4 regions of the Pseudarthrobacter sp. AG30 genome follow, and region 3 is predicted to be linked to each of the others. Evidence: riboswitches for the same ligand, from Rfam matches in the RefSeq annotation. Region 3 holds a riboswitch; each other region holds the start of a gene.
The links. Region 3 has a riboswitch for thiamine pyrophosphate ahead of DC347_RS11345 (ECF transporter S component). Riboswitches for the same ligand answer to the same signal wherever they lie in the genome.
Positions count from the first base shown of each region.

Region 1 (7,270 bases), on a different contig from region 3:
TCTCACGCCAACGCCCGCTCACTTCCTGCCCTTCTCACGTCAACGCCCGCTCACTTCCTTCAAGAAAGTGAGCGGGCGTTGGTTTGGAAGCTGTCGAAAGTGAGCGGGCGTTGGGGAAATTGGTGTCGAAAGGGAGCGGGCGTTTCCGTCAGTAGACGGGCTTGTCAGGCTCCACCTCGCGCACCCAGGCCAGGATCCCGCCGTCGAGGTGGCTGACCCGCTGGTAGCCTGCCTGGCGGGCCGCCGCGAGGACGTTCGCCGAGCGCGTCCCGGCCTTGCAGTGGAACACGATGTCCCGGTCCTGCGGTAGTTCGCCCCACGCCTCGCCCGCCAGGATCCGTCCCTGCGGGATGAGCTTGGCTCCGTCGATCCGGACGATGTCGTACTCGCCGGCCTCCCGTACGTCCACCAGTTCGAAGTCCTTGAGCCCGGCTTTCCGCGATGCCAGCATGGTGGCCAGCTGGGTGGCGGTGATGGTGTGTTCCGTGTCCGTGGTGGACGCCGGGGCAATCCCGCAAAACGCCTCATAGTCCGTGAGTTCAGTGATGGGCTCCGCCGCCGGGTCCTTGGCGACCCGGATCTCCCGCCAGCTGCCGCCCAGGGCATCGAACAGCGCCACGCGGCCCAGCAGGGAGCGCCCGACGCCGGTAATCAGCTTCACCGCCTCGGTGACCATCAGCGAGCCCACGGCGGCGCACAACATACCGAAGACGCCGCCCTCGCCGCAGGAAGGCACGGAACCGGCGGGAGGGGCCTCGGGGTAGAGGTCCCGGTACGTGGGGCCGTGCTTCTCCCAGAAGACACTCACCTGTCCGTCGAAGCGGAAGATGGAGCCCCACACATAAGGCTTGCCCAGGATCGCGGCGGCATCGTTCACCAGATACCTGGTGGCGAAGTTGTCAGCGCCGTCCAGGATCAGGTCGTACTCTGCGAACAGTTCAAGCGCATTGCCCGAATCCAGGCGCACGTTGTGGAGCCGGACATCCACCAGCGGGTTCAGGGCGGCGATGGCATCGCGGGCCGACTCGATCTTGGGCCGTCCCACATCCTGCACGCCATGGATGACCTGGCGCTGCAGGTTGCTCAGGTCCACCACGTCGTCGTCGATGATGCCCAGCGTCCCCACCCCAGCCGCGGCGAGGTACAGCAGTGCTGGTGAACCGAGGCCGCCGGCTCCGATGACCAGCACTTTGGCGTTCTTGAGCCGCCGCTGCCCCAGCGCGCCGATCTCGGGAATGATCAGGTGCCGGGAGTAGCGTTCCACCTCGGCGGACGTCAGGGCAGCTGCCGGTTCCACCAGCGGATCCAGCGAATGGGTTGAAACATTTGCGGTGAACGTCGAAGCCATACTTCAATGTATGCCCCGGGATACCGCCGGGTCATATTACCCCGCAGTAAAGTGAATGTAACTGCAATGGAAAGAAGGACAACTGTGGTCCCTGAAGCACGGGCTGACCGCCCGCCCGCGGCCGAACCGCAAACTCCCTCCCGCCCCGCAGGCCAACGGTCCGCCCGGCTGCCCCGGGACGAACGCCGCGCGCAGTTGCTTGCCGCCGCCCAGGAAGTTTTCGTTGCGAACGGCTACCACGGGGCCGCGATGGACGAAATTGCAGAGACTGCCCACGTGAGCAAGCCTGTCCTGTACCAGCACTTCCCGTCCAAGCGTGAGCTGTACCTGGCCCTGCTGGAAAGCCACCTGACGTCACTGACCGAGCTGATGCTGGGGGCGTTGAACTCCACCACGGACAACGACGAGCGCGTTCAGGCCGTCATGCGCGCCTACTTCCACTTCATCGCCAACGACGACCAGGCACACCGCCTGGTGTTCGAATCGGACCTGATCAACGATCCCGATGTCAGCTCCAGGCTGGAGACCTTTAATCGGACCTTCGCAGACGCCATCGCCCGGGTCATTGCCGAGGACACCAAGCTCCCCCACTTGGAGGCGGAGCTCCTGGGCCGCGGCCTTGCCGGGATGGCGCAGGTCAGCGCCCGGTATTGGCTGGAAACGGACGGCAACCTGGACCTCAACGTGGCCAGCGACCTCATCTACCGTTTAGCTTGGCGCGGAATCTCTCGCTTCCCCAAAGAGTCCTAGACTACAAATAAGACATCATCGACGAACCAGGCTGGGAGGCCCCCTTGGAAATTAAGATCGGCGTTCAAAACGTTGGCCGCGAAATCGTGCTCGAATCAGACCAGGATGCTGAGACGGTGGCCAAGACTGTTGGTGAAGCCATCAATGACGGCACCCAGTTGCGCCTGAAGGATGACAAGGGACGCCTGATCATTGTGCCCGGCAACGCACTTGCCTATGTGGAAATTGGCGCTGAAGAGGTCCGCCGCGTAGGTTTCGGCCAGTTCTAGGCTGACCGCACGTTCCAAGGAGATCCATGCTGTCGCTGACCATCGTGGTGCTTGCCACGCTCGCCGCCGGGTTTATCGTCTGGGCCAATGACAAACGCCATTCCCGATACGGCGCGGGCGTGCCCGCCGGGATCGCCGTGGGCGTCGCGGCGATGGCGTGGATCATCCTCATGACGGCAGGTTTCGGCTACCTTCCGGGTTTGACGTGGCTCCCCTGGGTCCTGCCCATCGTCCTCGGCACCGCCGCGGCCATTGCCGCCGTCGCCTACCTGGGCCGCACCCGGACACGCCATGACACCGAACGGCTGAACGCGGTCCTGCGGGGCTGAACCGACCCTGAGTAAAGCTGTGGCCACCACCCGGACGGGTGGTGGCCACAGGCTTTTTGGGGGCTAGAGGAACTCGGCCCGGCCCTCCATCGCCGATGAGGCCAGGGCGTGTTCCCGGCGCGGGATGCGTCCGGCTGCCCTCGCCAACCGTCCGGAAACCACAGCGTGCTTGAACGCTTCCCCCATCAGCGCCGGGTTCTGCGCACGCGTCACGGCTGTGGCCAGCAGGACGGCGTCGCAGCCCAGTTCCATGGCCAGGGCGGCGTCGGAGGCCGTACCGATGCCCGCGTCCAGGACCACGGGAACCGAGGCCCGGGAGACGATGAGTTCGATGTTGTGCGGGTTCAGGATGCCCAGGCCGGTGCCGATCGGTGCGCCGAGCGGCATCACGGCGGTGGCACCAAGATTTTCCAGCCGCAGCGCCAGCACGGGATCGTCGTTGGTGTAGGCAAAGACCTTGAAGCCGCGGTTGACCAGCTGCTCGGTGGCGTCAACGAGTTCCACGGCGTCCGGCAGCAGGGTCTGCTCGTCGGCGATGACTTCCAGCTTCACCCAGCCGGTTTCGAGGGCCTCCCGGGCCAGTTCCGCGGTGAGGACAGCGTCCCGGGCCGTGAAGCAGCCAGCGGTGTTGGGCAGGACTTTGATCCCGTGGTCCACCAGCAACTGGAACAGAGAGCCGGTTTCCGCGGTTGAGTAGCGCCGCATGGCCACCGTGGTCAGTGCCGTGCCGGAGGCCAGGAGCGCAGCGCCCAGGCCGTCCAGGCTGGGTGCACCGCCGGTGCCCATGATGAGCCGGGATCCGAGGGCGACGCCGTCGATCACCAGGGTGTCATCTGCGGCTTGGCTTGCGGTGTTGATGGTGCCGGTTTCGGTCATGGGGTCAGCCTCCTTGTACTGCAGTGACGAGTTCGATGTCGTCGCCGTCGGCGAGCGCGGTACCGAACCATTGGCTGCGCGGCACCACCTGGGCGTTGTGGGCGACGGCGACGCCCAGTTTCCTGCCGTCCGTCGCCTGGCCGTTGGGGGCCAGCGGCCGCCCGGTGACCTGGCTGACGAGCGTGGTGATGGAGGCGCCGTCGGCCACGGTGTGCGGGTTTCCGTTGAGGGTGATGTTCACGCTGTCTCCTTCAGATGGGGGCTGGGGACGGCCACGGCCGACCCGGAAAAACGGTCCGGGCTGAACGGTGCCCAGCGGGGATCGGCGGCCCCGTCCAGGAGTGCCGTGCAGATAGCGGCGGCGGCGGGCGTGAGCAGCACCCCGTGCCGGAAGAAACCGGTCGCGATGATCAGCCCCGGCACGTGCCCGTCGGCTGGGCCCCCGGATCCCAAGGACGCCGCAACCCGGCCCAGCAAGGGTGCATTGTCGGGGGTTCCGGGGCGCGCCCGGGCGGTGCATTCCAGGAGTTCAAGTTCGGCGACGGCGGGCACCAGCGCCTGGGCGTCCCGGAGCAGCTGGTAGACGCTCCCGGCGCTCACGGCGTCGGAGAGGGCGTCCTCCCGTTGGGAGGCGCCGATGACTACCGTGCCATCCTCCCGGGGCACGATGTACACCGGGATCCCGTGGACCAGCCCGCGCACCGTGGCTGTCACCAACGGGCGGAGGTGCTGCGGCACGGAAAGCCGGAGGATGTCCCCGTGCACCGGCCGCAGCGGCAGGTCAAGGCCGTGGGGCAAGCCGTCAAGGGACGCCGCGTGCAGGCCGTTGGCCACGACAGTTTCCCCCGCCAGGACTGTGCTGCCGCTCCCAAGGCGGACGCCGGCCACCGTCCCGTCCTTCCACAGCAGTCCGGCCGCCCGCTCCGGGACGGCAAAACCTTCCGTTGCACCGGCAACCGCCACCGTCGGGGTTTCCCGTACCGTTGCGGCGAGCGCCAGGCGCACGGACGCTATCAGCCTCCTCGGGTCCACCTGGTGGTCGGCCGGGGTGTCCAGCGCACATGAGATCCCCGGGCTCAGCAGGGGTTCGCGGCTGCGGGCTTCACGCACGGTCAACGGTGCCACCTCCAGGCCACTGGCCTGCTGCACTGCGCGCAGGTCCATCAGCGCCCGCCGGTCGGCAGCGTCGACACCGACAGCGAGGGTGGGTGTCGTCAGGTAGCCGGTCCCGGCTCCGGCTGCTGCGGCGACGCCGGCAGCGAAGCCTGGCCAGCGGGATGATGCGTCGAGCATGAGTTCCAGGAGGTCCTCTTCCTGGTAGTGCAGCTCGCTGACGGGGGCCAGCATGCCGGCAGCGGCCCAGCTGGCGCCGGCGCCGGGCGCGTCATCGATGAGGGCAACGGACCTGCCGGAGCGCTGGATCTCCCAGGCGATTCCGTGTCCCACCACTCCGGCGCCGATGACGGCGACGTCGGCCCGGATGGCGTCATCGCCAGGTCCGGGCAGGCAGTTCCTGGTGCTGGTCATGGTGTGGTTCCTTCCCTACGCCGGTATTAGCCGGATCAGGTCAAGCGGTCGGCTCCGACGCCCTCTCAGCCCGGCGCTTTGTGACAGCTGCCGCGGGCTCCCGCAGTACCAGCCCAGTTTAGAGGAACTAGGCTGGCAGGCATGAATATGTCCCCCTCCTCCTTTCCTGCCCTTGGGGCGGCCCGACTGTACCTCTGCACGGATGCGCGCCGGGACCGCGGCGACTTTGCCCGGTTCGTGGATGCCGCGTTCGCCGGGGGCGTGGACATCATCCAGTTGCGCGACAAGAGCATCGAGGCAGCCGAAGAACTGGACCTGCTGGCGGTCTTGAAGGAGGCCGCGGTTCGCCACGGGCGGCTGTGGGCCGTTAACGACCGGGCCGATATCGCGGTGCTGTCCGGCGCACCGGTGTTCCACATCGGCCAAAAGGACCTCCCGTTGGCTGCGGCCCGGACGCTGGTCAACGGCAATGCGGCCATCGGGCTGTCCAGCCACAGCCCGGAGCAGGTGGATGCCGCCCTCTCCGCCGCTGCCGGGCCTTCCCACCTGGACTACTTCTGCGTGGGGCCTGTCTGGGCCACGCCCACCAAACCCGGCCGGACCGCCGTCGGGCTGGACCTGGTGAAGTACGCCGCCAAGGCTGCCGCGGAAGTACCCAACCCGGTGCCGTGGTTTGCCATCGGGGGCATCGACCACGGAAACGTGCACCAGGTGGCGGAGGCAGGAGCACGGCGGATCGTGGTGGTGCGTGCCATCACGGAGGCGTCGGATCCCGCGGCCGCTGCGGCCTCCCTGCTCGACGCGCTGGACGCTGCCGGCCCCGGGCCTGCGTAAACCCAGGACTTGGAGTTACGCTGACTTTTGTGTCACATCATCGGTTGGCTCCCAATGTCCGCGACCACCGGAACGCCTTGGAAGAGGCACTGGGCGCGTTGCGGACCGAACTCGAACTGCCGGGGCCTTACCCGGCCGCGGCAGTGGACGACGCCCGCGCCGCCGTGGCGGCCCTGAAACTGCCGTCCTATGACCTGACCGCCGTCGCATTCGTGACCATCGACCCCGCCTCGTCCACGGATCTGGACCAAGCCGTGTTCATCGAGCCGGACGGGGGCGGCTACCGGGTGCTGTACGCGATCGCCGATGTTCCTGCATTTGTTGCGCCGGGTGGTCCGCTGGATGCTGAAACCAGGCGCCGCGGGCAGACGTTCTACGCTCCCGACGGCCGGATCCCGCTGCACCCGGAGGTCATCAGCGAAGGGGCCGGGAGCCTGCTGCCGGGCCAGGAGTGTCCGGCTTTCGTCTGGGAATTCACGCTCGACGCCGACGCAGCAGTGACGTCCGTGGGCGTCAGGCGGGCGCGGATCCGCAGCCGCGACAAGCTCAGCTACAAAGGTGCACAAGCAGCCCTCGACGCCGGCACCGCTCCCCCCGTGCTGCAACTGCTCCGGGAAGTGGGGCTGAAACGGGTGGCGCTGGAGCGGGAGTGCGGGGGCGCCAGCCTCAACATGCCGGAGCAGGAGATCGTTCAGCTGCCCGACGGCGGCTACCGGATCGACGCCGCCCCGCAGCTTCCCGTGGAGGACTGGAACGCGCAGATTTCGCTGATGACGGGGATGGCGGCCGCCCAGCTCATGCTGGAAGGCAAGGTGGGCATCCTGCGCACCATGCCGGCCCCGGATGAGCGGTCGCTGAGGCATTTCCGGCTGCAGACCGAAGTGCTGGGCAGGCCGTGGGACGGCGAAGTCAGCTACGGCGAGTACCTGCGGTCGCTTGACCCCACCGATCCCCGCCAGCTGGCCATCATGCATTCGGCCGGGATGCTGTTCCGGGGCGCGTCCTATACGGCGTTTGACGGGACGGTCCCGGACGACGGCATCCAGTCCGCCATCGGCGCCGCCTACGCCCACACCACCGCCCCGCTGCGCCGGCTGGTGGACCGCTTCGTGCTGGTGATCTGCGAAGCCCTCAGCAACGGCGGTGATGTTCCGGGCTGGGCACGGGAGGCGCTGCCGCTGCTGCCGGGAATCATGGCCGGTTCCGACCAGCTGGCGTCGCGGATGGAGCGGATGGCGCTGGACACGGTGGAGGCGGCATTGCTGCTGAACCACATCGGCCAGGAATTCGACGCGATCGTGATTTCCGGGTCCAAGCCCCAGAACGGGAACGGCAAC
Region 1 is NZ_QEHL01000019.1:83,919-91,188, reverse strand. It holds gene moeB (molybdopterin-synthase adenylyltransferase MoeB) at 149-1,348, opposite strand; gene DC347_RS16760 (TetR/AcrR family transcriptional regulator) at 1,433-2,098, shown strand; gene DC347_RS16755 (DUF3107 domain-containing protein) at 2,143-2,367, shown strand; gene DC347_RS16750 (hypothetical protein) at 2,394-2,696, shown strand; gene DC347_RS16745 (thiazole synthase) at 2,760-3,572, opposite strand; gene thiS (sulfur carrier protein ThiS) at 3,577-3,813, opposite strand; gene thiO (glycine oxidase ThiO) at 3,810-5,099, opposite strand; TPP riboswitch at 5,094-5,213, opposite strand; gene thiE (thiamine phosphate synthase) at 5,247-5,933, shown strand; gene DC347_RS16725 (RNB domain-containing ribonuclease) at 5,963-7,270, shown strand, end outside.
Region 1: another riboswitch for thiamine pyrophosphate. It lies ahead of thiO (glycine oxidase ThiO); the one in region 3 lies ahead of DC347_RS11345 (ECF transporter S component).

Region 2 (7,270 bases), on a different contig from region 3:
CTCGCCTGCGGAAACGACCTGGCCGCCGAAGCGCTTGACGCCGAGGTACTGTGCGTTGGAATCGCGACCGTTGCGAGTGGAGCTCGCGCCCTTTTTATGTGCCATCTGGAATGCCTGCCTCTAAATTCTGGGGAATCTGTTGAAATGCCTGAACAGTAACCGGTGGTTACTTGATGCCGGTGATCTTGACCTTGGTCAGTTCCTGGCGGTGACCCTGGCGCTTCTTGTAGCCGGTCTTGTTCTTGAACTTCTGGATGACAATCTTAGGACCACGCAGGTCCTGGAGGATTTCAGCCGTAACAGTTACCTTGGCCAGGTCCTTGGCTGCGGAGGTGACCTTGTCACCGTCAACCAGGAGCAGTGCGGGCAGCTCAATGGTGCTGCCGGCTCCACCGGCGACGCGGTTCAGGGTAACGAAGTCTCCAACGGAAACCTTCTCTTGGCGGCCGCCTGCGCGGACAATCGCGTACACCACTTGGGAACTCACTTCTCTCGACGTTTATAACAAAATTTGCGTGCGGAACCGACTCAATAAAAGCCTGGTTTCTCGCTGTGCCTCAACGCCGTGGGGTCATAACCCAAGTGTTGGCGTAAGCACCGAAGATCCAGAATACGCTAAATCCGTCTCCAGCCGCAAATGAGGCTGGTTCCGGAGGGCCGGCTGTGATAGTAACCACAGCATGGCATGCAGCGCCGCAACCGTGCGTATCCATTGTAGCCGGGGCGCCGCCGTTGGGCGTCAGGAGTGAATGCGCGGCGCGTCGAAGAATTCCACTTCGAGCCGGCAGGACTGCTTGAACGCTGTGACCATGGCGGCCTGTTCATGGTCGGAGGCCTTCCGTCCGGCCGCATCCACCATGGCGATGGCCTGCCGGGTGGCCTCGGCGAAGCCCTCGTCGGCATAGGTGCGGAGCCACGCGGCGTACGCGTGCCCGTCCGGTTCGCCCGCCGCGAGGAACCGGGCGTGCAGTGTCCTGCCAACCTCGGCGTAGAGCCAGAAGCAGGGCAGGACGGCGGCGGCAAGGACGGCGTAGCTGCCTGACGCCGAGACGGCTGTGAGGTGGTCAACGTAGGACTTGGTAACGGGTCCCAGGCCCGTCTGCCCGGGCCGGGTGCTGAGCCATGAGCGGTGCAGTTCCGATTCAACCTCCAGGCACTGCCGGGCCGAGCCTGCCCAGAACAGCTGCTCCTCTTCGGAGGGGGCCAGGGCACTGGCACGGGCCAGGACCCGGGAGTAGCCGTTGAGGTATTGGGCGTCCTGGGCCAGATAGTAGGCAAAGTCCTTTTCCGCCAGTTCGCCGGAGACCAGGCCTTGGATGAAGTCCAGGGCGTAAATATCCGCCAGGTCCTGCCGGGCTTCGGCCCAGAGCCTGGCCGCGAAGCCGCCTTCCGGCAGGTGGGGCCGCACATGGTGGAAGTGGTGCACGGGCCCGTTCCCGTGGCCGACCTCCAGCCTGCCGGAATCCTCAAGCGCTCCGGCCAGCCAGGGCTTGACCGTCCGCAGCGCCCCTTCCCAGTCGCCCAACCGGGCCTGGACCGTGGCCATGGCAGAGGACAGCGAACAACCCGTCCCGTGGCTGTTGCGGGTGTTGACGCGGGGGCCGGGCACTTCCACCACGTCCCGGGCCAGCACACCGGCGGTGTTCACCAGGGCGTCCGGGCAGCCTTCGCCTGACAGGTGTCCGCCTTTTACCAGGACGGTGGCGCCAGTGGCATCCGCCAGGCGCCTGCCCTGGTCCAGCGCACCTTCCCAGTCCCCCGCTGGCTCTTCGCCCACCAGCATGGCCAGTTCGGGCAGGTTGGGGGTGATGAGGTGGGCAAGCGGAAGCAGGTCGCGGAGGGCGGCCTCGGCGGTTTCCTTCAGCAGGCGGTCGCCGCTGGTGGCCACCATCACCGGGTCCAGGACTACGACGGCGGGACGCACCTTGTCGAGCCATTGCTGGACCGTGCGGATCACCGCTTCGTCGCCGAGCATGCCGATCTTGACGGCGTCGATGGTGATGTCGTCGCTGACGGCATCGAGCTGCTGCGCCAGGAACGCAGCAGGCGGGACGTGGACGGCCACAACGCCACGGGTATTTTGCGCCGTCAGTGCCGTGATGGCGGCCATGCCATATCCGCCGTGCGCTGCAATGCTCTTCAGGTCCGCTTGGACTCCTGCTCCGCCGGAAGGATCAGAGCCCGCAATGGAGAGGACGCGTGGGATATCGCGGCCCGCAGGGGTCCCGGAGGAGTCAGTGGAGGCACTTGGCAGGGGCATGGAGAGGGTCGAAGACAACAGACATCCCTTCGCCGGTACTAGCCGGACAGGTTCAACGGGTGTGGATCTCAGCCGGCCTTCTGCGCGGCACCCCGTGTCGGTTTCCCAGCCTAGCCGGTGGCGCGGTACCGGGCTAAAGGTGACAGCGGCCGGATGCAGGAAGTCCCCGCCTCGTGGACTGTTCCCCCTGTACTTTCGGGGGGAATGGTCCACGAGACGGGGACTTCACCTTTCGACGCCGTGGTCTGCCGGAATTTAGAGCTCCGAAGCCGGGACGCCCACGCCGAGGATGATGGGTTCCTCGGAACGCTTGCCGCTATCAGCGGGCTGCTGGTTCGCGGGCTCGGGGGCCTTGGCTGCGTGCGAGTGCCCGGTAGTTGCGGCTTGGACGTTCTCATGGTGCTGGACGGCGGTTTCGTTCGCGGCGCCCTGGGCTCGGCTGGCGGCCCGGTGGCGGCGCGGCCTGCGCTGCCTTGTCTGCTCCAGCGTGTGGTCGGAGTAGTCCTTTTCAACCGGTGCTTCCGCGGCCCGCGCAGGGGCTCCGCCGCCCTGCGGCCGGGGCTCCTGTGCGGCCTGTTCCGTTGCCGGTTCAGCCGCTGCAGGATCTTTCGGAGCGTCCTCGACGGCGGAAACCGGCTGGCCGAGGTGCGCGAATGCTTCCGCGAGCCGGTCCAGCGTCAGGGCGGGCTTGGGCTGCTGCTCCTCCGCGTGCTCCACGAACGGAAGCGGGACTTTCTCGCCGCCGAACGTCAGGACCGCCGCGGGACGCCCGTGCGTATCGGCGTCGTGCTTTTCCCCGTCAGCTGCCGGTGCAGGCTGGACCGGTGCTTGCGGGGCCGTAGCCTGCTCCGCCGGCGCGTGCCGGGCAGCTGCCAGCTCGTCGTCGTGGAGGTGCGCCGCGTGGGCCGCCGCGGCGATGTTGGCCAACGCAAGCCGGGTGGCTTCAGCCTTGGCGTGCCGCTCGGCGTCACTGGGATCCGGCTGCACAGTGTGCACGTGCACTGCCGGCGCCGGTACTGCCTCGGCCTGCTGGCCGCCGCGTCCACGGCGGCGCTTCCGCTCGGGGCGTGCACCGGGCTGGCCGGCATCGGTCCGCTGTCCGTCGGGGCGGTGGGCCTCCCCGCGGGCTTCGGGACGGTTGTCGGCGCGCTGGACGTGGTGTTCGGCCGCCACGATGTTGGCGCGGCGGTGCTCCACGGGATCGTCATGGGTCACGACGCCGCGTCCGGCACACGCCTCGCATTGCTCGCCGAAGACTTCCAGCAGGCCCGTGCCCATGCGCTTGCGGGTCATCTGGACCAGGCCCAGGGACGTGACCTCGGCAACCTGGTGCTTGGTCCGGTCGCGGCCCAGGCACTCGACGAGGCGGCGCAGGACCAGGTCCCGGTTGGATTCGAGCACCATGTCGATGAAGTCGATCACGATGATGCCGCCAATATCGCGCAGCCTCAGCTGGCGCACCACTTCCTCGGCAGCTTCGAGGTTGTTCTTGGTGACGGTTTCCTCGAGGTTGCCGCCGCTGCCGGTGAACTTGCCGGTGTTGACGTCCACCACGGTCATGGCTTCGGTCCGGTCGATGACCAGGGATCCGCCGGAGGGCAGGAACACCTTGCGCTCGAGTGCCTTGTGGATCTGCTCATCGATCCGCCAGGCGGAGAAGATGTCCTGGTCCTTGGTCCACTTCTCGAGGCGGCCCACCAGGTCCGGGGCGACGTAGGTGACGTAGGCCTCGATGGTGTCCCAGGCTTCCTCGCCGGAGACGATCAGCTTGGAGAAGTCCTCGTTGAAGACGTCGCGGACCACCTTGATGGTGAGGTCAGGTTCGCCGTACAGCAGTTCGGGGGCAAGGACCTTGGTGGAGGTGGACTGGCTTTCGATGCCTTCCCACTGTGCGCGCAGCCGGTTGATGTCGTGCGTGAGTTCCTCTTCGGAGGCGCCCTCTGCGGCGGTGCGGACGATGACACCGGCGCGTTCGGGGAGGCGGTCCTTGAGGATGCGCTTGAGGCGGTTGCGTTCGACGTCCGGCAGTTTGCGGGAAATGCCGGTCATGGAGCCGCCGGGCACGTACACCAGGTAGCGTCCGGGCAAGGAGATCTGGCTGGTGAGGCGGGCGCCCTTGTGGCCCACAGGGTCCTTGGTCACCTGGACCAGGACAGTGTCGCCGGACTTCAGGGCGTTTTCGATCCGGCGCTGCTTGCCCTCGAGGTTGACGGCTTCCCAGTTGACCTCGCCGGCGTAGAGCACGGCGTTGCGGCCGCGTCCGATGTCCACGAAAGCAGCTTCCATGGACGGCAGCACGTTCTGGACCTTGCCCAGGTAGACGTTGCCGATCAACGAGTCCTGCTGGGTCTTGGACACGAAGTGCTCGGCCAGGACGCCGTCTTCGAGGACGCCGATCTGGATTCTGTCGTCGCGCTGCCGGACGATCATCTGGCGGTCCACGGATTCGCGGCGGGCCAGGAACTCGGCTTCGGTGATCACGGTGCGGCGGCGACCGGTATCGCGGGATTCGCGGCGGCGCTGCTTCTTGGCCTCAAGGCGGGTGGAGCCCTTGACGCTGGTGACCCGGTTGTTGACCGGCGCTTCGCTGACCGCGCGCGGCGCACGGACCCTCGTCACCGTGTTGGGCGGATCGTCGCCTTCCCCACCGGTCAACTCCAGGTCCTGGTCACCGCGGCGGCGGCGGCGGCGACGGCGGGAGGTCACGCCGTCTTCCAGTGGCCCGTTGGCGTCCTCGTCGGCTTCGTCTTCGGCATCGGCGTCACCGGTGCCGCCCTCGACGTCTTCATCTGTCCGCTCGCCGATGCGGCTGCGGCCACGGCGGCCACGGCTGCGGCGCCGGCGGCGGCTGGCGGAATCGTCTGCGTCGTCGGCCTCTTCTTCGTCGGCGTCCTCCGCCGCGGGCGTCGCGGGGCGGACCACGGTGCTCAGGTCCGGCGCCTGGAAGAGGACTGACGTGGGGGAACCTGGTTCCAGGAACAGCGAACCAAAGGGGCTTGCTGCCGCCGTGGACGCGGCGTCGCTTCCGGCCTCGGGAGCTGCAGGTGCGGCGGCGGGCTCCTGTGCCTGCACCGGCGCCTGCGGGACCTCCTCGACTGCGGGGGCGGCGGCGACTTCCGGGGCAGCAACAGCCGCCTCGGGGGTTTCCTCCGATGCGGTTTCTGCCACGGCGTCCTGCACCGGAGCGGCGGCAGCAGCTTCCGCCGCTGCAGTTTCCGGGGCCGGAGCTGGAGCCGGGGAAGCGACCTTGCGGGTGGCTACCCGACGGCGGCGCACAGGCTTCGTTTCGGCGTTCGCCGCGGCATCCGGGGCGGGGCCGGCAGCCGGGGCCTCATGGGCCGGCGCCGGTGCGGATACCTCAACCGCGGCAACGGCTGCGGCGGACGCAGCGTCGTCGGCGAACGCGGGAAGAGGTTCGGCGGCGTCGGCTTTCTTCCGGGCGCGGGTGCGGCGGGCCGGGGCCTTCTTCTCCGCGGCTGGTTCTTCCACCGGCGCGTCGGCCGCAGGCTCTGGTGCGGCAGCTTCGTCCGCTACGGCTTCGGCAGCCTTGGGCGCCGCCTTGCGCCGGACCCGTGGAGCCCTCTTCGGTGCAGCAGCGGCCTCCGGGGCCAATGCTTCGTCATTAACGGCCAGTTCTCGATCAATATCCATATGTGGCTACACTCCTGCCCCTGACGTACCGCCACATCCGGCACCCATTGGGGCACATATTGTCAAAACCCGCAGGCGTTGACAGAAGTCAAATGGATGCTCCCGGGTTCGCACCGTCATTGGGGTGCGGCAGCCCACAGGAGCCGGTGGATGTTCTGAAACCCGTTGTTCTGCGTGCCACAACCAGGTGCCGCTCAATGGAGTCGCGGGAGTGCCGGAGAATTCCGAAGCCTGCCCTGCTCATCATTGGCGGTCTTGGGAACAAACCACCGGACCGGAGTCCGAATGTGGATCGGCTTCCAGCCACGTTCATTCTCTCATACCCGGGCCGGATCGCCGCGGAGGCCCGCGCTGCTCCTGCCTTCCTGGGTGGCGGGACCAGCCACCGGCGTTACAATCAGGCACAGGAGCACCGGATGAAAAGGACGCCACACCCATGCCCAGCATCTCCCCCGTCAGCGCCCACGAAAGCGATCGAGCCGTTGCGCCGCGCACCGCTGCTGCCGAAAACCTTCCCCGGATGACCCGGAACCGGCCGTTCGGCTGGCTTCTGGTCATCACTGGAATTGTGGGATGGCTTGCCTCCGGAACCCTTGTCCTGGAAAAGCTCGAGGTTCTCAAGGACCCCAACCACACCACCGTCTGCGATGTGAATCCGTGGATCTCATGCGGCCAGGTCATGCAGACCTGGCAGAGTTCACTGTTCGGGTTCCCCAACATGTTCATCGGAATCGTGGCCTTCGCCATCATCATTACCGTAGGCATGGCCCTGCTCGCCGGCGCCACCTTCGCCCGCTGGTACTGGGTTGGCCTGCAGGCGGGCGTCACGCTGGGCTTCGCATTCGTCGTGTGGCTGTGGTCCCAGGCCCTGTACTCCATCCACATCCTGTGCCCGTTCTGCATGATCGTGTGGTCGGCCATGATCCCGCTCTTCGTCTGGACCACCATCAGGAACATCACAGCAGGAGTGATCCCCCTGCCCGCCCGGGCAACCCGCATCCTCGGTGACTCCGGCTGGATCATCACGGCGCTGCTGTATGTTGCCGTCATCGCCACCATCTTTTTTGCGTTCATCCAGGTGTTCGCAGGTACCTCCGGCTTCTAGGCCGCACACGAAAGAAGCCCTTGGTTCCGAAGAACCAAGGGCTTCTTGCTGTTCCGGGGCCTGTCAGCCCTGGAACCAGATCTTGATCTCGCGCCCGGCGGATTCGGTGGAGTCCGAGCCGTGCACCAGGTTCTGCTGGACCTTCAGGCCCCAGTCGCGGCCGAAGTCGCCCCGGATGGTGCCCGGCGCCGCCGTGGTGGGATCGGTGGTCCCGGCCAGTGAACGGAAGCCCTCGATGACGCGGTGGCCTTCGA
Region 2 is NZ_QEHL01000003.1:65,204-72,473, reverse strand. It holds gene rpmA (50S ribosomal protein L27) at 1-105, opposite strand, end outside; gene rplU (50S ribosomal protein L21) at 167-475, opposite strand; gene thiD (bifunctional hydroxymethylpyrimidine kinase/phosphomethylpyrimidine kinase) at 740-2,260, opposite strand; TPP riboswitch at 2,268-2,365, opposite strand; gene DC347_RS03520 (Rne/Rng family ribonuclease) at 2,516-5,911, opposite strand; gene DC347_RS03515 (vitamin K epoxide reductase family protein) at 6,348-7,016, shown strand; gene ndk (nucleoside-diphosphate kinase) at 7,080-7,270, opposite strand, start outside.
Region 2: another riboswitch for thiamine pyrophosphate. It lies ahead of thiD (bifunctional hydroxymethylpyrimidine kinase/phosphomethylpyrimidine kinase); the one in region 3 lies ahead of DC347_RS11345 (ECF transporter S component).

Region 3 (7,270 bases):
TGCCATTCCTCGGCCATGAGCCCCACCAGGCGCATCGCCGCCAGGGTTCCCAGGACGAACCGGTGCGGCAGGCGCGCCTTCTGTGCCAGCGCATCGGCAAGGTCCGTCGGATCGGTGCAGCTCATCAGGAGCACCGCCGGAAGGGCGATCGCGAAGCCCCGCAGCAGGAAGCCGATGCCCAGCTGGAGGGAGCCTTCGCTCATGGTCCAGATGCCGGCGTCGAGCAGGATCCTCCCGCTGTCCGGCGCCAGGATGGACGTGCTCCAGCCGCCGATGGCGGCGGCGAGGATCAGCGGCCAGCCCCGCTGCCAGAGCAGGGACACGGTGAGGCCGGCCAGGGGAAAAAGGATCAGTTCGAAGACCAGCACCACGGACGCGGAAACCCAGTCGATGGACAGCGCCAGGACCGCGGTGATCAGCACGACGGCGGCAAATTTGCTCAGCGGGTTGGCCCGGGCAAGGAGGGCGCGGTTGCCGTCCAGGGTCAGCTGCTGCCTCATGGCGCCACCGGTTCCGTGGCGGCCATCCGCAGCTCGGCCCCGGCCAGAGCCCGGGTGAATTCGGCGTCGTGGGTCACGGACACCACGGCCGTGCCGGCGTCCAGGAGTTCGGAGAGGAACGAGGCCAACTCCGCCCAGGTGTTGGCGTCCTGCCCGAACGTCGGCTCGTCCAGGACCAGCACCTGCGGGCTGGCGGCCAGGACCGTGGCCACGGACAGCCGACGCTTCTCACCGCCGGACAATGTGTAGGGATTGGCGTCCACCAGCTGGGTGAGCCGCAGCCGCTCCAGCAGCTCCTCCACCCGGTCCTCGCCGTGGCCCAGGTGCCGCGGCCCGAACAGCAGCTCGTCCAACACCTTGCCCGTCACGAACTGGTGCTCCGGTTCCTGGAACACGGTGCCCACCCGTGAGATCAACTGCTCTGCCTTCCACGCGTAGGGGTCGATCCCGGCACCGCGGCTAAGGTCCACGGCGGCCGACACCTTTCCGGACACCGGTTCAAGGAGCCCGGCAAGGGTCAGTGCGAACGTTGATTTTCCGGCGCCGTTCGGGCCGGTGACGGCCAGCGCCTGGCCGGCCCGGACCTGCGCGGCAACACCCTCCTGGACAGGAACCGGCGGAATCTTGCGGAAGCCTTTGCGGCGGGGACGCTCGCGGGAGACCGCCAGGTCTTCGGCTGCAAGCAGGAGGTTGCCGGTTACGGCGGCCGGGATGCCGGACCGGCGGCGGGTGGCCGGCACATACCCCGGCACCCAGACTCCGGCCGCCGTCAGCATGGCCCGGGCCTCGCTGAGCACCCGGTCCGGAGGTCCGTCCAGGAGCACGGCGGGATCCGAGGCGGAGCCCGGCTGCAGGACCACGATCCGGTCCACCAGGTCCTTCCAGACGGAAACCCGGTGCTCCACCACCACCAAAGTGGCCCCGGTCTTGTCGAGGCAGCGTGCCACGGCGTCCCGGACCTCCAGGACGCCGTCCGGGTCGAGGTTGGCGGTGGGCTCGTCCAGCAGGATCAGCCCGGGACGCATCGCAAGGATGCCCGCCAGCGCCAGGCGCTGTTTCTGACCGCCGGAGAGGGCCGACGTCGGGTGGTCCAGCGGGAGCTGGGAGAGTCCGACGTCGGCAAGCGCCTCGTGCACGCGCGCCCAGATGGCGTCGCGGGGCACGGCAAGGTTCTCGGCGCCGAAGGCGACGTCGTCCCCCACCCGGGAGAGGACCACCTGCGTCTCCGGGTCCTGCTGCATCAGGCCGGAGCGGCCGCGACGCTCGCGGGGAGGGGCGCCGTCAACCAGCAACGAACCGGACTCGTCCGCATCGCCGGCCTCGCCGTCGTCGTTGATGTCGCCCAGGACCCCGGCGAGGGCATGCAGGAGCGTCGACTTCCCGGCACCCGAGGGACCGAGCAGGAGTACCCGCTCGCCGGGGCGGATATCCAGGTCGAGGGCGTGGACGGCAGGTTTGGCCCTGCCTGCATGCCGCCAGCCCCAGCCGCGGGCCGTGACGGCGGCAGGGCGCACGCCTCCTGCGGCGTCCTGGGAAGGTGCCATCAGGAGAAAACTGGCTCCGTTGCAGCCTTGCGGGACGCGAAGGAACTCAGCACCCCGGTGCGGGCCAGGCCGCGGGTGGCGAGCCAGGACAACGCGCCCGCCAGCACGGCGCCGGACACCGTGGTCAGGACGATATAGGCGAGCTTGTCCGCCCCGGAGTAGGCAATGTTCCAGCCCCACGGTGCGAGTGAGTCATTCAGGCCGCAGAAGAAGCCCGCGGCCGCCCCCGCCACGAGGGAGACGGGCAGGTTGAACTTGCGGTAGACGAAGACCGCGAAGATGATTTCCGCGCCCAACCCCTGGATGAAACCGGAGAAAAGGACGGAGGCGCCATACTGGGAACCCATCAGGAGCTCGCCCGTTGCGGCCACAGTTTCGCAGAACAGGGCGGCTCCGGGCTTGCGGATGATGAGCATTCCCAGCACGCCCGGAATCATCCAGCCGCCGGCCAGGATCCCGGTCAAGGGCGGGTAGGCGGCGTTCATGGGGGCCGACAGGGCGGCGGCGCCCTGGTCCCAGGCCCAGAAAATGACCCCGCCGGCGATGGCCACCAAGGCCGCCACCACGATGTCGACGACGCGCCAGGACTTACTGGTGGTCTTCTTGATTGCAGCAGTACTCATGTGATCCTCCTGGGTAACAGGAGGGGAAAGTGGCTCCGGCTGGCGGACCGTTGCCGGTCCGGCCGGACACTTTGAGAACTCGACTCCCTTGCGCCGGTACTAACCGGATCAGGTTCGAGGGTCTGCGGCTGTCCCGCACTCTCAGCGCCCACCTGCGGTGCCCGGCATGGCCAGGTTGTCCGACGGCGGCGCTCCCCTGTCGTTTTTGAATGTTGATGTTCGCGTGTAAATACTGCCCGGTTTGGGCGTGGTCAAGTTTACACCTGGCGGGGGCTGGGCGGCGGCCATGCCGGCTGTTGAACCGGATGTGACCGCGGACCGCCGTCAGCGGGCCCGAGAGGATGCCGGCCATGCCCTTGCCCGGACCGGTCCGGGTGTACGGCTAGGCTGGAGGCAGTCCGTTTTCCGCCCGCAAGGAGTACTAGGAATGAACCTCTTCATCAAGCTGCTCGGTACCGCGGTGAGCCTGGGCGCAGGCCTGGTCGGCACCAAGCTCGTCAACACCATCTGGGAAAAGACCACCGGGCAGAAGCCGCCCAGCGGCAAGGGCGAGGACGTGCCCACCAGCCTGCGTTCGGCCTTGACTTTCGCACTGATCTCCGCGTCCGTCAGCGCCATCATCCAGGTCCTGGCCAACCGGGGCACCCAGCGCGCCATCACCCGCTTCGCCAAGACGCAGGACATCGTCTAGCTACTGGCGGTTTTCGCCGTCGTCGCGGTTGTCCGTCAGGGCAGCCTCGGCGGCGGCTTTTTGCACTACGGCCTCAAGCTCATCGGCGGCGAGCAGCTCCCGGTGCAGGTGCTTGGTGCGGTAGCCGGCCCGGCCCACCATGTGCGCGGACACCGGCACCGTGAGCAGCTGGAAGATCCAGGCCACCACCAGGACCGGCCAAACCCACCAGCTGCGCATCTGCAGCCCAATGGCTGCCAGCAGCAGGAACAGGCCCAGGACCTGCGGCTTGGTGGCGGCGTGCATGCGGCTCATCAGGTCCGGGAAGCGGAGCAGCCCGATGGCGGCGCCCAGGGACAGGAGCGCACCCGCCACCATGAACACCGCGGAGGCAAGGTCGATCCACGCGTCCGCGCCGGAAAAGTCAGGATTCATGGGGGTTCACCCTCCGGTCGGCGACGAACCGGGCCACCGTGACCGACCCGATGAACCCAATGATGGAGATGGCCACCACCAGCATCAGGTTGTTCAGGTGCCGGTTCACGGCCATGTCCACGCACAGGGCCCCGCCCAGGATGGCGAGCAGGACATCGGCCGCAAGCACCCGGTCCAGCAGCGAAGGGCCGCGGGCAATCCTGATGATGGCCCCGCCCGCGGCGAGGGAGAAGATGACGGCCGTGACCGCCAGGACAACGGGCATCATGCGGACGCCTCCATTCGGACGGCTTCAAGTTCTTCGGCGGACCCCATGATGCGGATCAGGCCCGCTTCGATGGACCGGACCTCGTTCCGCAGGCCCTCGATGTCCTGCTTGGAGGTGATGTTGAGTGCGTGCAGGTACAGGGTGGAGGCCGGGCGGTCCACCTCCACCACCAGGGAGCCGGGAATCAGGGAGATCACGTGCCCGGTGGCGGTGACGATCAGGTCCTGGTGGCTCCGGAGCTTCACCGCGACGACGGCGTTGGTCACCTTGGGTCCGCGGACGGTGGCCAGGTACAGGACCTGGCCGCTGGCGACCACCACTTTCGCCAGGAAGGCAAAGGCGAAGGGCACGGCGTACAGGATGTTGAACCGGCCGCTGAGTTCCACCGGCGGAAGGTAGAACAGCCTGGCAACGCCTACCGCCAGCAGGGCACCGAAGAGCAGGTTCCCGGGGCTGAAGTCCTGCCACAGGGCACCCCACACGATTACCAGCCACACCAGGAGGGGAAGCTCCTGCCGCAGCGAAATCCGTTTGCGGCTCATCGTCCTCCTCCCGTCACGGTGGCCGGAACGGCGGTATTGCTGCCGAGGACCGACTGGATGTAGGGGGCCCGGTCCAGCATGTCCCGCGCAGCCTGGTCGGAGAGCCCGAACAGCGGCCCGGCGAACACGGTGAGCGCGACGCCGAGCACCACCAGGCCAAGGGTTGATCCCACCATGGTGCGCGGCAGGAGCGTGACCGTGTTGAGTTTGGCGCCCGGACCGGCGGCGCGCCCCGAGGGGCCGGCCAGCAACACGGGGTCCGGATGTTCGGCGTCCTCCGGCTTCCGCCAGAACGCCCGGTTCCATACGCGGGCAATGGCCAGCAGCGTCAGCAGGCTGGTCAGCACCCCGCCGATCACCAGTGCGTAGGCCAGCGGGGTCCCCAGCTCAATACCGGCCTGCAGCAGCCCCACCTTGCCGAGGAACCCGGAGAACGGGGGGATGCCGGCCAGGTTCATGCCGGGGATGAAGAACAGCATTGCCAGCAGGGGCGAGAGCTTGGCCAGGCCGCCCAGCCGGTCAACGGAGGAGCTGCCGCCGCGGCGTTCGATCAGGCCGGTCACCAGGAACAGGCTGGTCTGGATGGTGATGTGGTGGGCCACGTAGAAGACCGCAGCCGCCAGCCCGGCCACGGAGGACATGGCCAGCCCGAACACCATGTACCCGATGTGGCTGACCAGGGTGAACGAGAGCAGACGTTTGATGTCGCTTTGCGCCAGCGCACCAAGGATGCCCACCACCATGGTCAGCAGCGCCACCACCATCAGTGGCGTGTTCAGGGTGTCGCCGGGGAACAACAGCGTCTCGGTCCTGACCATGGCGTACACGCCCACCTTGGTCAACAGGCCGGCGAACACGGCGGTGACGGGTGCCGGCGCCGTGGGGTAGGAGTCGGGGAGCCAGAAGGACAGCGGGAAGACGGCGGCCTTGATGCCGAACGCCACCAGCAGCATGACGTGCAGCAGGGTCCTGGTGCCTTGGTCCAGGTCGCCCAGCTTGAGGGCGAGGTCAGCCATGTTGACGGTGCCGGTTGCGCCGTACACCATGGCGATGGCGATCAGGAACAGCACGGAGGACACCACCGACACCACCACGTAGGTGACGCCGGCGCGGATCCGGGGCCCGGTGCCGCCCAGGGTCATCAGCACGTAGCTTGCGGTCAGCAGGATCTCGAAGCCGACGTAGAGGTTGAAGAGGTCGCCGGAGAGGAACGCGTTGGACACCCCCGCCACCAGGATCAGGTAGGTGGGGTGGAAGATCGAGACCGGGGCGTCTTCGTCGCCGTCGGCCATGCCTTGCCCGGTGGCGTACACCAGCACGGCGAGGCTCACTGCCGAGGAGACCACCAGCATCAGCGAGGAGAACTGGTCCACCACCATCACGATGCCCCAGGGCGGCAGCCAGCCGCCGATGGTCACCGCGGCGGTTCCGCTGTTCCACGCGGACGCCAACAGGAGGCATTCGAGGGCCAGGGTGAGTGACAACAGTCCGATGCTGACCGCCCGCTGGGCCCGGGAGTGCCGGATCAGGAGGAAGGTCAGTGCGGCGCCCAGGATGGGAAGGACGACGGCGAGCGGGGCCAGGCTGGCGATGTTCACTTTTTGCCGCCTTCCGGGCCGGATTCGATGGTGAGCGAGCCGGGCTGTTCTTCCGCGGCTGCCTGTTCGGCCGGCAATTCCCGGCCTCCCGCCGTGACGGTGGCGAGCGGAAACTCGGATGTTTCGGCCGGGATTTCGGCGTCGTCCTCCGCGTCGAAGCTCGGTGTTTCCGCCACCCGGAGGTCCTCCACGTCGTCCTGGATATCGTCCTGGCGGGCCAGGACCCACGTGCGGTAGATGATGCCCAGCATGAACGCCGTGACGGCGAAGGAGATCACGATCGAGGTCAGGATCAAGGCTTGCGGCAGGGGGTCGTTGTAGTCACCGGCGGGGGTGTCCTTGGTGAAGAACGGAGCCAAGCCGGCGTATCCCCCGGTGGAGAGGATCAGCAGGTTGGTGGCGTTGGCCAGCAGCATCAGCCCCAGCAGGACGCGGGTGAGGCTGCGTTCGAGGATCAGGTAGATGCCGCAGGCATAGAGGGCGCCCATGACGATCAGCAGGGTCAGGTTGACGCTCATGCGTTGCCCTTTGCGGTGGTCTCGGCAGGAAAACGGTCCGGTTCTTGGTCCTGCTGTGCCGGTTCAGGCCCGGCCGCAGCGGACCGTTCTTCCATGTGTTCATCGATCTCGGCACCCAGGCTGCGCAGCACGTCGAGCACCAGGCCCACCACCACCACGTACACGCCGATATCGAAGATGGTGGAGGTGACGAACTTGATGTCGCCGAAGACGGGCAGCCACACCTCGATGATGGCGGACTGGAACACCTGTCCGCCCAACAGCAGGGGCGTCACGCCGGAGGCAGCGGCCAGGGCCAGGCCGGTGCCCAGCAACGCACCGGCGCTCAGCGGTGCGGCTTCCCGCAGTTCGAACCGCCCGCCGGCCAGGTAGCGGATGGTCAGGGCCAGGCCGGCGGTCAGGCCGCCGGCGAAACCGCCGCCGGGCAGGTTGTGGCCGGCCAGCAGCAGGTAGAGCGAGAAGATGATCATCGAGTGGAACATCAGGCGGGTGACCACCTCGAAGATGATGGAGCGGCGTTCCGGGGCGAGGGTCCTGCCCGCCACGATCCAGGCGTCCCGTGCCGAGGCGGC
Region 3 is NZ_QEHL01000012.1:131,522-138,791, reverse strand. It holds gene DC347_RS11355 (energy-coupling factor transporter transmembrane protein EcfT) at 1-500, opposite strand, end outside; gene DC347_RS11350 (ABC transporter ATP-binding protein) at 497-2,044, opposite strand; gene DC347_RS11345 (ECF transporter S component) at 2,044-2,667, opposite strand; TPP riboswitch at 2,735-2,875, opposite strand; gene DC347_RS11340 (DUF4235 domain-containing protein) at 3,095-3,358, shown strand; gene mnhG (monovalent cation/H(+) antiporter subunit G) at 3,359-3,772, opposite strand; gene DC347_RS11330 (monovalent cation/H+ antiporter complex subunit F) at 3,762-4,040, opposite strand; gene DC347_RS11325 (Na+/H+ antiporter subunit E) at 4,037-4,582, opposite strand; gene DC347_RS11320 (Na+/H+ antiporter subunit D) at 4,579-6,180, opposite strand; gene DC347_RS11315 (Na(+)/H(+) antiporter subunit C) at 6,177-6,698, opposite strand; gene DC347_RS11310 (Na+/H+ antiporter subunit A) at 6,695-7,270, opposite strand, start outside.

Region 4 (7,270 bases), on a different contig from region 3:
CGCGCATGTAGTAAAGCTTGGCGCGACGGACGTCACCCTTGGTAACGACCTCGATCTTTTCGATGATCGGGGAGTGCACCGGGAAGGTACGCTCCACGCCGACACCGAAGGAAACCTTGCGGACCGTGAAGGTTTCGCGGACGCCATCGCCCTGGCGGCCCAGGACGAAGCCCTGGAACACCTGGACACGGGAGTTCTTGCCTTCGATGATGTTCACGTGGACCTTGAGGGTATCGCCCGCGCGGAACTCGGGAACATCGTTGCGCAGCGAAGCTGCATCGAGGGAATCGAGAATATGCATGGTTGCACTCCTGGTGAACGCCACAGGTCATTCACTTTGGGTCACGGCAGGCAGGTCCGGCCGCCGAAAAGCGGGCCGGATTGTTGCCGCCGAAGTAAAGGGGTCCGGCCGCTTCAATGGTTGATGAGGCCGGTTGTCCGGCTGTTGGCCGCGCTACCCCCTGTGGCAGGTGCGGACCCAGCAGACACAAAGACCAATTTTGCCACAGTGCAGGGGTTACGCCAACTTGGGTCCGGCGCGGAAGCTATTCCTGTACCCCCGGCCCGGCGTCCGGGCGGCGGGCCAACCTTCCGGCCACGATGTCGAATCCCAGGTTGTGCAGTTCGGTGCGGTCGGCACGCGGAAGATTGCCGGCGTCGAACGCCTCCAGGAGGTCCGGGCGGCGTTCGGCCGTCCTGCGGTATTGCTCGTGCCGGCGCCACTGCGCGATCTTGCCGTGGTTTCCGGTGAGCAGGACCGCGGGGACCTCGCGGTCCCGCCATACGGACGGCTTGGTGTAGACCGGATATTCCAGCAGGCCGTCGGAGTGGGACTCCTCAACCAAGGACTCAGGGTTGCCCACCACACCCGGCAGGAGCCTGCCGATGGCCTCGACCATGGCCAGGACAGCGACTTCCCCGCCATTGAGCACGTAGTCGCCAAGGCTTACGGGGCGGACGGTGAAGTGCTCCTGTGCCCACTCGATGACGCGCTCGTCGATGCCTTCATAGCGGCCACAGGCGAAAGCAAGGTGCTCTTCCTCTGCCAGTTCATAAGCCAGAGCCTGCGTGAACCTCTCGCCGGCGGGAGATGGAACGATCAGGACAGGTTTGTGCTGCGGATCGGGACGGCCCTGGGCCACCGCTGAGAGGGCCTGCGCCCACGGTTCGGGCTTCATGACCATCCCCGCGCCTCCGCCGTACGGAGTGTCGTCCACGGAACGGTGCTTGTCGGTGGTGAAGCTGCGGAGGTCGTGGACATGCAGGTCCAGGATCCCGTCCTGGCGGGCCTTGCCGATCAGCGAGAGCTCCAGCGGGGCAAGGTATTCGGGGAAGATGCTGACGACGTCGATCCGCATCTATTCCCGGCCTTCTGGTTCCGGGGATGCGGCGTCGCCGGCGTTCAGTTCGAAGAGGCCGTCCGGCGGGGTGAGCAGGACGAAGCCCTCCTCAAGGTTGACCTCGGGCACAATCTGCTCCACGAAGGGAACCAGGATCTCTTCGCCCGCCGGGGTGGTCACGGTCAGCAGGTCCTGGACGGGCATGGTGGCCAGGGCAGTCACCTTTCCCACCACCTGTGAGCCGACCCGCGCCTGGAGGCCGACGAGTTCGTGCTCGTACCAGCCTTCGTCGTCATCCTCGTCGAGTTCTTCCGTTTCGATGAACAGCTTCGCGCCGCGGAGGGTTTCGGCCTTGTTGCGGTCCTTCACTTCCGCGAAGCCCAGCAGCAGGATGTCCTTGTTCCAGCGCGCACTGTCCACCGTCAAGGGGCCGGACGCGGCAGGTTCAACGACGAACTCCGTGCCGGGGACAAACCTGTCGTCGGGGGCATCGGTCAGCACCTGGACCGTGACTTCCCCGCGAATGCCGTGCGGCTTGCCGATCCGCGCCACCTGAAGCTGCATCTGTTCCTCTGTTCCGGGTTGTGGTTGGTGTGGGGTGAAAGCACTGTGTTGATCAAAGCAGTCCGGCCCCTCCACCAGGTGGTGGAGGGGCCGGAGCAGAACTAAGTGTTGCCGAGCGCTCAGCGGCGGCGGTCGGTATCGACGACGTCGACCCTGACCGGTTCGCCGCCGGCCAGTGCTGCCACCACGGTGCGCAGTGCGCGTGCGGTGCGGCCCTGGCGGCCAATCACCCGTCCGAGGTCATCCTGGTGAACCCGCACTTCGAGGGTGTCCCCGCGGCGGTTGTTCTTCGAACTGACCTTGACGTCGTCCGGGGAATCAACGATTCCACGGACCAGGTGCTCCAGCGCTTCTGCCAGCAATCTACTCAGCCTCGGTGGTCTCAGCTTCGGCGTCGGCCGGGGCCTCGGCAGCGTCAGACTTGGAGGCCTTTTTGGTGATGGCTTCCGGGATGATGACCGAGCCCTTCTCCGGAGCTACGAAAGCGTCCTTCGCGACCTTGGTCTTGAGGGTGCCTTCCTGGCCCGGGAGGCCCTTGAACTTCTGCCAGTCACCGGTGATCTTCAGGATGGCGGCAACCTGCTCGGACGGCTGGGCGCCGACGGACAGCCAGTACTGGGCACGCTCGGAGTTGACCTCGATGAACGAGGGCTCTTCGGTGGGGTGGTACTTGCCGATCTCCTCGATGGCGCGGCCGTCACGCTTGGTGCGTGAGTCCGCGACGACGATGCGGTAGTACGGGGCGCGCATCTTGCCGAAGCGCTTAAGGCGAATCTTTACGGCCACTTTTGTGGTCACTCCTGTTTCAGAAAAGGGGTGAACCCGGCGTTCTGCACCCGTGGGGCGGGCCGTACTTGCCGGTTCGAAGGACAGGATCCGGACGCGGAGAGAGGGGCCACGCAGATCGAGTACCTGTTTATTGTGCCAGATCAGCGAACTTATTTCGACTCGGCGTCGCCGCGCTTCGCGCCGGCGCCGGCCGCGGGATGGGCCCTGCGGCGCCGGTCAGGCGGACCAGACGTACAGCCCGGTTCGCTCGGCGTCGTCCAACCCGGCCGCGAGCCTGGCGAGCTGCTCCACGTAGGTCCGGGCCTGGGCCGCGCCGAAAGGCATGTCGTCCTGCGCGGCCCACTGCTCGGCGACGTCTTCGAGGACGTTGCCCTCGCCTTCGGTCTCGTAGGACAGGAGGTCGGCCAGCGCACGGACCATGGCAGGCGGAACTGCCAGAAGGGAGTCGCTGGCGACATCCACCATGGTCAGCTCATAGTCGGCACCACCGGCGTGGACAGCAGTCCCGGCGAGGTCGCCGAGCTGTTCGATTTCGAAGTCGCTGACTCCCTCGATCCGCACGGCCTGGCTGCCAGGACCGACGTTCGCCGCGGGCGCGCTCCCTGCATCAAGGAGGCCGGCGCGTTTGAGCGCGGCGTCATGGGTGGCAACAAAGATCTCGGTGAAGCCCATGGCTGTTTGCCCTTCTTCCGTTGGCGGAACTGCGCGCCGGGCGCTGCCCGCGTCCCGGCCGTACTGAATCAGCCTAGTAGCTGGGGACCGGCAGGGGCACGCGCCGGGCCGGGCCGCACAGGACAGTTCTCGGCGCTGGCCGGCCTCCGCCGGCAGCGCAGCTCAGCGGACGGCCACCCGCAGCCGGTTGCGCCACGGATCCTCGAACCGGAGTTCGGCGCCGGTGTGGTGCGCGGTCACTCCGGCGACCTTGAGGCGGTCAGCCAAGGCGCCGACGTCGTCCCCTGAAGGAACTTCGATGAGGACTTCGCCCAGCCCAAGGGTGTCCTTGCGGGGGCCGGCCCCGCGGCTGTTCCAGACGTTCATGGCCATGTGGTGGTGGTACCGCCCGGCGGAAACGAACAAGGCCTGCCCGTGCCAGCCCGCCGTCTTTTCGAAACCGAGGGTGCCCACGTAGAAGTCGCGCGCCGTCTGGACGTCTCCCACCTGGAGGTGGACGTGCCCCACGCCTGCGGCCGTCACGCGCTGGCCTTCGAGCGATTCCTCGGTGAGGTGCTGGTCCAGGTAGCGCTGCGGGGGAAGGGCAAGGCTGTCCATCACCACGTCCGTCCCGTTCCAGGACCAGTTGCTGCGCGGCCGGTCCCAATACAGTTCGATGCCGTTGCCTTCCGGATCGGTGAAGTAGAAGGCTTCGCTGACCAGGTGGTCGGCGCTGCCGGTGAAGGACATCGGCTCGTATTGGGCCGCGGTGGCGATGGTGGCGGCGAGGGAGGCCTGGTCTTCAAACAGCAGCGCGGTGTGGAAGAGTCCGGCCTCTCCCCTGCCGGGCAGGTTCAGCCCGGGGGCCGGAGCCAGGTGGACCAGGGGGCGGCCAAGGCGGCCCAGGTACAGTCCGCCGTCCTGCTCGGCCACCACCTCCAGGCCCAGTGCGCGCTGGTAGTAGTCGGTCATGACCTTCATGTCCCCCACCTTGAGCATCACCGTGCCCATGGCGAGGTCGGCAGGAAGCAGGTCCTGGCTGTTGGCTGATGCGGTCATTGGAGGCTCCTTGGATTGGCGGCCGTCCCGATGGCGGCCTGTCACTTCTTAAAATTACTTGAAGCTTCAATTTATTCCAAGTCCCGGGGGCCACGTTGGGTCAACGGATAACGCGGCCGCCCAGCACGACGTGGTCCAGCCTGCCGATGGTCTCCGGGACCGCCCGTGGATCCTCACGACAGACGATCACATCGGCGCGTGCGCCTTCTTCCAAGCCGTCCGCTCCGAGCCAGCGGCGGGCTGCCCAGCACGCTGCATCCAGCGCTGCAGTCATCGGCAGGCCCGCACCGTGCAGGGCGAGGATTTCGTCCGCGATGCGGCCGTGGCCGATGACGCTGCCGGCGTCTGTTCCGGCGAAGATGCGCACCCCCGCTGCGTGGGCCTCGGCCACGCGCTCCAGCCTCCGCTCCCAGAGGGACCGCATGTGGGCTGCGTACCGTGGAAACTTCGGCTCCGCTTGGGCGGCAATGTCCGGGAAGGTGGCGATGTTGATGAGGGTGGGCACGATCGGCACGCCCTGCCCGGCGAACCGGGGCAGGTGCCGTGGCAGCAGCCCGGTGGCGTGCTCGATGCAGTCGATGCCGGCGTCGAGCATCTGGTCCAGGGTGTCTTCGGCGAAGCAGTGGGCCGTCACCCGGGCACCTTCGTCGTGTGCAGCCTGGACCGCGTCGCGGACGACGGCGGCAGGAAAGGACGGCGCCAGGTCACCGGCGCCCCGGTCGATCCAGTCCCCCACCAGTTTGACCCAGCCGTCCCCGTCCCGGGCCTGCTTGCGCACGGCCTCAACGAGGTCCTCGGGTTCGACCTCGTGGGCGAAACCGCGCAGGTAGCGCCGGGTCCGGGCAATGTGCCGGCCGGCGCGGATCAACACCGGGAAGTCCGTGCCGCCCTGCATCCAGCGCGTATCGGCGGGCGAACCCGCATCACGGACCAGGAGGGTTCCGGCGTTGAGGTCCGCAAGCGCCTGTTCCTGCGCTACGGCGGCCTCCACCGGACCGGCCGGCCCCAGCCCGATATGGCAATGGGCGTCCACGAAGCCCGGCAATACCCAGCCGTCGAGTACCCGGTCGGGTGGCTGTGCGGGCCGGCGGAACGTGAGCTTGCCGCCCACGGACCAGAGTCCCTGCCGCAGGCTGTCCGGTGCAGCCAGGACGGGTCCGCGAAAGTGAATTATTCCTGCCATCCGGGCATCCTTTCGTTGCCCGGTCAGGCTAGCATCATCGATTGTTACAACGGGCTTCCGAAGGGCTGTGGTAGCTTCGTTGCTGACCACACGGGTGCCCCTGCAGGGGCTGAGATCGGGCTGCCGCAGCCTGCGACCGTTGAACCTGTCCGGGTAATGCCGGCGAAGGAAGTGAGTATTCCCTTGAGTACACAAAACACCCAGTTGAACCCTGCCCTGGTGCCGTCCGGTTCCGATGCGGCCAACGGTCCCGGCACCGGATCCAGTGGCGAATCCCAAGTGCGGGTGACGCAGTCGCTGAAGTCGCATTCACTGGCTTACATCGACGACGCCGGTTCCGGCATCCGGGTCCCGGTCACCGAGATCGCGCTGGAGCCATCACCCAACGGGCAGCCGAACGCACCTTTCCGGACCTACCGGACGGCCGGACCGGGAAGCGACCCCGTCCGCGGCCTGGAGCCCTTCCGTGCCGAATGGATCGTGGCGCGCGGGGACACCGAGGCCTACACCGGCAGGGAACGCAACCTGCTCGACGACGGCCGCTCGGCCGTGCGCCGGGGCGCTGCCTCCGCGGAGTGGAAGGGCGCCCGGCCGGTGCCCCGCCGCGCCGTCGACGGCCATACGGTGACCCAGATGCACTACGCCCGGCAGGGCACCATCACGCAGGAAATGCGTTTCGTGGCGCTGCGGGAAAACTGCGACGTGGAACTGGTCAGGAGCGAGGTAGCCGCCGGTCGGGCCATCATCCCGAACAACATCAACCACCCTGAGTCCGAGCCCATGATCATCGGCAAGGCGTTCCTGGTGAAAATCAACGCCAACATCGGTAATTCTGCCGTGACGAGCTCCATCGCCGAAGAGGTGGACAAGCTGCAGTGGGCCACCCAATGGGGTGCCGACACGGTGATGGACCTGTCCACGGGGGACGACATCCACACCACCAGGGAATGGATCATCCGCAACTCCCCTGTCCCGATCGGAACGGTTCCGATCTACCAGGCACTGGAAAAGGTCAACGGCGAAGCCAACGCGCTGACCTGGGAAATCTTCCGGGACACCGTCATTGAGCAGTGCGAGCAAGGTGTGGACTACATGACCATCCACGCCGGTGTCCTGCTGCGGTACGTCCCGCTCACCGCCAACCGGGTGACGGGCATCGTCTCGCGCGGTGGTTCCATTATGGCCGGCTGGTGCCTGGCCCACCACCAGGAGAACTTCCTGTACACGCATTTTGACGAACTTTGCGAAATCTTCGCGAAGTACGACGTCGCGTTCTCCCTGGGGGACGGGTTGCGGCCCGGCTCCACGGCGGACGCCAACGACGCGGCGCAGTTCGCTGAACTGGATACGCTGGCCGAGCTGACGCAGCGCGCGTGGGAGTACGACGTCCAGGTGATGGTCGAAGGCCCCGGGCACGTGCCGTTCCACCTGGTCCGGGAAAACGTGGAGCGGCAGCAGGAGCTGTGCAAGGGTGCGCCGTTCTACACACTCGGTCCGCTGGTGACCGATGTCGCGCCCGGCTACGACCACATCACCTCGGCAATCGGGGCCACCGAAATCGCACGGTACGGCACCGCCATGCTCTGCTACGTCACGCCCAAGGAACACCTGGGCCTGCCCAACAAAGACGACGTGAAGACCGGCGTCATCACGTACAAGATTGCGGCCCATGCAGCGGACCTGG
Region 4 is NZ_QEHL01000008.1:14,698-21,967, forward strand. It holds gene rplS (50S ribosomal protein L19) at 1-301, opposite strand, end outside; gene trmD (tRNA (guanosine(37)-N1)-methyltransferase TrmD) at 546-1,358, opposite strand; gene rimM (ribosome maturation factor RimM) at 1,359-1,904, opposite strand; gene DC347_RS07870 (RNA-binding protein) at 2,024-2,266, opposite strand; gene rpsP (30S ribosomal protein S16) at 2,268-2,690, opposite strand; gene DC347_RS07880 (hypothetical protein) at 2,910-3,365, opposite strand; gene DC347_RS07885 (VOC family protein) at 3,528-4,403, opposite strand; gene DC347_RS07890 (amidohydrolase family protein) at 4,504-5,586, opposite strand; TPP riboswitch at 5,667-5,774, shown strand; gene thiC (phosphomethylpyrimidine synthase ThiC) at 5,770-7,270, shown strand, end outside.
Region 4: another riboswitch for thiamine pyrophosphate. It lies ahead of thiC (phosphomethylpyrimidine synthase ThiC); the one in region 3 lies ahead of DC347_RS11345 (ECF transporter S component).